2 linked regions of the Microbulbifer sp. A4B17 genome follow. The protein of the gene in region 1 binds, or shares a complex with, the protein of each later gene. Links are inferred from orthologs where the notes say so. Each region holds a gene or a part of one and is shown in the gene's direction. Other genes may lie near its edges.

What was found.
Region 2: the proteins of dapF (region 1) and BTJ40_RS20165 are in contact, whole or in part, in a solved structure (PDB 5YGU), measured with the Escherichia coli proteins. The link is inferred for Microbulbifer sp. A4B17 from one-to-one orthologs.

What each region holds. Positions count from the first base shown.
Region 1 is NZ_CP029064.1:223,482-226,482, reverse strand. The notes cover bases 154-2,899. They hold dapF (diaminopimelate epimerase), read left to right. Parts: upstream 154-984; coding sequence 985-1,815; downstream 1,816-2,899. Other genes in these bases: BTJ40_RS01080 (hypothetical protein), read right to left, coding at 2,760-2,899; BTJ40_RS01085 (DUF484 family protein), read left to right, coding at 1,935-2,672; lysA (diaminopimelate decarboxylase), read left to right, coding at 154-891. In the rest of the region: more of lysA, read left to right, coding at 1-153; more of BTJ40_RS01080, read right to left, coding at 2,900-2,984. UniProt on the Escherichia coli protein: Involved in the succinylase branch of the L-lysine biosynthesis and in the biosynthesis of the pentapeptide incorporated in the peptidoglycan moiety. Catalyzes the stereoinversion of LL-2,6-diaminopimelate (L,L-DAP) to meso-diaminopimelate (meso-DAP).
Region 2 is NZ_CP029064.1:4,615,372-4,618,156, forward strand. It holds BTJ40_RS20165 (RNA pyrophosphohydrolase), read left to right. Parts: upstream 1-1,032; coding sequence 1,033-1,539; downstream 1,540-2,785. Other genes in the region: BTJ40_RS20160 (HAD family phosphatase), read right to left, coding at 26-709; ptsP (phosphoenolpyruvate--protein phosphotransferase), read left to right, coding at 1,648-2,785. UniProt on the Escherichia coli protein: Master regulator of 5'-end-dependent mRNA decay.

The sequences.
Region 1 (3,001 bases):
TTCAATATTGAATCGGAGGCAGAAATTGACCGCCTGGAGCGGGTGGCCGCAGAGTGCGGTAAGCGCGCCCCGATTTCTATCAGGGTCAATCCCGATGTGGATGCCCAGACCCATCCCTATATCTCTACCGGACTCAAAGAAAATAAATTTGGTATTGCCATTGAGAAGGCTATCGAGGTTTATCAGCGCGCTGCAGATTCCGAGTACCTGAAAATTACCGGTGTGGATTGCCATATCGGCTCTCAACTCACCGAAGTCGCTCCTTTCCTGGATGCCCTGGATCGCCTGCTGATTCTTATCGATCAGCTCGCCGAGCTGGGGATTACCCTTGAACACCTGGACCTGGGTGGTGGCCTCGGCGTGCGCTATCGCGGTGAAGAGCCCCCTCCTGTGGGAGATTACCTGACAGAAGTCCACAAGCGTATCGGCGAGCGCAATTTATCACTGATTCTCGAACCTGGGCGCTCCATTGCCGCCAATGGTGGAGCCCTTTTAACTCGAGTCGAATACCTCAAGCGCACCGAAGGGCACAACTTCGCTATCGTCGACGCCGCCATGAATGACAACCTGCGCCCTGCCCTTTACCAGGCATGGCAGGATATTGTGCCAGTGACACCGGACGAGAGTGAAAGTACCCTGTGGGATATTGTCGGTCCGGTGTGCGAAACTGGTGACTTCCTGGGTAAGAACCGCTCCCAATCACTGAAAGAGGGGCAGTTGTTAGCCATGTTGTCGACCGGTGCCTACGGCTTCACCATGAGCTCCAATTACAACAGCCGCTGCCGCGCCGCTGAAGTGCTTGTGGATGGCGACAAAACTTACCTGGTGCGTGAGCGGGAGACTTTTGCCGACTTGGTTCGCGGCGAAACCACTGTCCCCGAAAAAGCCTGATCAGCTACTTGCATCGCAGTGGGGTCCATTTTTCAGCCCGGGCCCCAAACCGCAGCCTAAGCAGCGGAAAATCAGTACGAACAGAGAAATGGAATGCGCGTTAAATTCAGCAAGATGCATGGGCTCGGCAACGATTTCGTGATGCTCGACGGCGTCAGCCAAAAAATTAAACTGACCCCGGAAAAAACTCGTCGCCTGGCTGACCGCTGCCTCGGCGTGGGCTGCGACCAGGTACTGCTGGTGGAGCCGCCCCGCACACCCGAGGCAGATTTCCGCTATCGCATATTTAACGCCGATGGCAGTGAAGTGGAAAATTGCGGCAATGGCGCCCGCTGCTTTGCCCGCTTCGTGCGCGAACGCCGCCTCACCGGCAGGAAAAATATCAAAGTAGAAACTGCCGCAGGTTTACTGCACCTGAAAGTGCTCGATGGTGATCAAGTTAGTGTCGATATGGGGGCACCGGTTCTCGAGCCCCAGAAGGTGCCCTTTGCTGCCGATCGTCGTGCAGACTCCTACCCTCTCGATGTAGATGGGGAGACCTTTACCATTGGTGCCGTATCGATGGGCAATCCTCACGCCGTCCTCTTGGTTGAAGATATCACCTCGGCACCAGTGGAAAGACTGGGCCCACTGATTGAGCGCCATCCGCGTTTCCCACAAAAGGTCAATGCTGGCTTCCTGCAAATAGAAACGCGTGATGAAGCCCAACTCAGGGTATTTGAGCGCGGTGTTGGTGAAACTCGCGCCTGTGGCACCGGAGCCTGCGCCGCTATGGTTTACGCCCACCTGCGCAACCTGGTGGATGACAAAGTCCGCATTCATCTACCCGGCGGCGCGCTGACAATTCACTGGAGCGGACCGGGCCAGCCAGTTACTATGACCGGGCCCGCAACTACGGTTTTTCACGGGCAGATTATTCTCTAAACAAAAGTCCGGGTGGTTGGCACTGAATTATCATTTATACGTCAGGGGCAGCTACGGGCGTTGGGCTCTCCCCAACCCGATCGTCCCATGCCCCACCCGCGCCAGATAAAGCAAACACAATGGAATACACAGACGCCAATCAGCCCCCTGAAGAGATTGCCGCCGATACACACAAGGAAAACCAGCGCGACGATAAACTGCTGGCGCGGCAGGTGGCCCGCTACCTGATTCAAAACCCTCAGTTTTTCGAAGAGCGTATGGAGCTTCTGGAGACCATTAAGCTGCCCAGAGATAATGGCAAAACCGTATCACTGATGACACATCAGACCAATCTCTTGCGGGAGCGGAATATTGAGATGCGCCAGCGTCTTGACCAGTTGCTACACAATGCCCGCGATAACGACCAGCTGTTTTTCAACAGCCGCCGACTGATTCTCTCACTCCTGGAAGCGGAAAATATTGGCGAAGTCACAGAGGTTCTCTACTCCAGCTTTTCTGCAGACTTTAATGTGGAGTTCACCAGCCTGACCCTATTCGAACCAATACCGGTTTCAAGGCAGAGTTTGGGCAAGGTACATACCAGTACATTCGCGGATGCGGAGACGGCGATTGGCGGCATAATTCGCAACGGACGCCCTATTTGTGGTGTTTTACGTCTGCGGGAGAAAGAGTTTCTATTTGCAGAAGATGCCGAGCACATAGCTTCGGCAGCGGTAGTGCCACTAGCTAATCAGGTTGGCGCCCTGGCAGTCGGCTCACCTGATCCCCAATACTATCGATCCAGTCTGGGAACCCTGTTCCTGTCCTATATCGCCGAAGTCCTGGAGCGCCTGCTGCCTAAGCTACTCGACAAGTAGTGGTTAACAAATTGTGGCCCCAAGAGTGGGTTAGATGGCTATGATAACTATCGCCCCGCCTTTCGGCGGAGCGATAGCAGCCTGAGATTAGATAGGGCGGCTTCCGTATTTCGGCTGCGGTTTACGCGGGGGATCGGCGGTAACTTCTGGATCAACTTCACTAATTGCACCACCACCGGCGAGAAACTCCTCTACATCGGAGCTCAATTGGCTCCGGGCTCGCTGACGAGATGTGATACTGCGTTCTTCTGCAAATTCCTCGGAGTCCTTGCTGCGAGAGTTCTTACCCTGATCTTCATAACCATCTTTCATAGCTAAAACCCTGTAAC
Region 2 (2,785 bases), 4.4 Mb from region 1 along the record:
GCATTTCACAAATACTGGCTGGCACCTACTCACTCTCTTCCCGCAAACTGATCACCGGCCAGCCGCGAGCTTCAGCCTCTGCGCGCAAGCGATCATCCGGGTCTACCGCAACCGGGTGCTCAACTTCGCCCAACAACGGCAGATCATTGATGGAGTCACTGTAGAACCACTTTTCACTGCTGGTGTATTCCGGGTTGTGGGCCAGCCATTGGCGCAACCGGACAACTTTCCCCCCTTGGTAACAGGGTTCACCGACCACTTTTCCAGTAAAGCGCCCCTGCTCCTCCTCTGGCTCGGTGGCCAGCAGGGTATCTACACCCAGGCGCGAGGCAATGGGTTCAACCACAAAGCGATTGGTAGCTGTGATAATCATGATGTGATGGCCTTTGCGGCGGTGTTCGCCAATCAGCTCCTGAGCTCGAGGCAGCCACAATTCATTGATAACCTCCTGCATAAACTCGCTCTGCAGGTTTTCCAATTGGCCACGGGAAAGCTGTGCCAGCGGTTCCAGGGCGAACTCCAGGTAGGCAAAGATATCCAGTTCACCGCGCTGGTAATCCTGATAGAAACGGTCATTAGCCGAACGGTAACGAGTACCATCGACGTGCTCACGCTCCACCAGGAATTCACCCCAGGCATGATCGCTATCACCACCAATCAGCGTGTTATCCAGGTCAAAGATTGCCAATTGCACTGTCGACTCTCCCATAACTATAGGTTCCCAATAAGCATTTGACCGCCAGGATGCCGGAAACGTCCCCCGTGCGGCCGCTGATTTTACCTTGCGCCGCACGACAGCACACGGACTGCGTCACTGAATTGCTGTAAACCCCCCGCTGTGGAACAATGCAGAACAAGTAAGTGCAGCGCACGGCCGCACACAACAGTATTGAGGATGGTATTTTGGGCGACGGCAAGCCGGCACAGGCCGGACGAAAGAACCGCCGTAAGCCCGCCAAGCATTCGAATCGCAATGATAAAGCCCCGGCCGGTAACAAAAACCGGGGCACGAGTGGCGAGAGCAGCAGCAATATCGATGCCGAGGGGTTTCGCCCCAATGTCGGTATTATCGTGCTCAACGCCCGCGGTCAGGCACTGTGGGCGCGGCGGGTAGGTGGCAAGGACGCCTGGCAGTTTCCCCAGGGTGGTATTAATCCGGGCGAAACCCCTGAACAGGCGCTATATAGGGAACTGTACGAGGAGGTAGGCCTTACTCGCGATCAAGTCAGTATGATTGCCTGTACCCGCGGCTGGCTGCGCTATCGCCTGCCACAAAGGCTGATTCGACGTCGCTCCGAACCACTGTGCATCGGGCAAAAGCAAAAGTGGTACCTGTTAAGGCTCGAGGCAGATGAGGCCTCTATCAGCTTCGACAATGGTTACAAACCTGAATTCGACCACTGGCGTTGGGTAAGCTACTGGCACCCGCTAAGTAAAGTGGTGACCTTTAAGCGTGAAGTATACCGGCGCGCACTGACCGAGCTGGCCCCACAACAAATACAGCTGGAGAAACGCTGGCTGCGCGGACAGGACAGCTGACCGCACAAGGTAGTTAGCAGCGTATCTTCACACAATGGCCCCGACCAGCATCGAACTTCTACTTTCCGGGGCCATCGAATTTCTCCGTTGATTGGCGAGGACAGGCCATTGCTCGGATCTCTGCGCAGTATCGTTCAGGAAGTAAATGCCGCCCGGGACCTCACCGCGGTGCTGGAAATCATTGTGCAACGCGTGCGGGAAATCATGCACACCCGCGTCTGTTCCGTGTATCTGCGCGACAAGCAACACGGCAACTATGTCCTGATGGCCACCGATGGTCTCAACCCCAAAGCCGTTGGCCAGGTCCACCTGGCCCCCGGCGAAGGCCTGGTGGGCAATGTAGTCACCCGCGAAGAACCCATTAATCTGGAAAGGGCCGAGGCCCACCCCGCCTTCCAATATTTCCCTTCCACGGGTGAAGAGCGTTTCAGCGCATTTCTCGGCACACCGATTATTCACCACCGCGCCGTACTGGGTGTCCTGGTTGTCCAGCAAGAGGAGAAACGACGCTTTGATGAGTGGGAGGAGGCTTTCCTCGTTACTCTCTCGGCCCAGCTTGCCGGGGTAATCGCCCACGCCGAGGCCACCGGTCTTCTCGCCAGTATCGGCAAGCAACAACGGGAAACTCACTTTTCCGGTATTGCCGCATCGCCCGGTGTCGCCATTGGACGGGTGCATATTGTCAGCCCTCAGGCGAATCTCAGTACTGTACCCTACTCCGAGTGCGAGGATATCGATGCTGAGTTGGACCTGTTCCAACAGGCCCTGACAGCCGCTCAGGAGGAGATTCGCGAGGTCGGTGAACGCCTGAAGAGCGATCTCAGTCCCGAGGAACGGGCATTATTCGATGCCTATATCAGCATGCTGGATGACAGCTCCCTCGCAGTGGAAGTGTGCGATCGCATCCAGCAACAACTCAGTGCCCAGCGAGCCTGGGCGGAAGTAATGCTGGAACATGTGCGGCGCTTTGAAGCCATGTCCGACTCCTACTTTCGCGATAGAGCTGCCGATGTTCGCGACCTGGGTGCACGAGTCTTGATGCACCTGCGGCAACAGCAACAGAGCGATCGGGACTTCCCCGATAACACCATCCTGATCGGCGAAGAACTGACCGCTGCGGTATTGGCGGAAGTACCCAGGGAAAAACTGATTGGTGCTGTCTCGGTTAAAGGCTCTTCCAACAGCCATGTGGCCATTATTGCCCGGGCTATGGGCCTGCCCGCTGTGATGGGAGTCCAGGACCTGC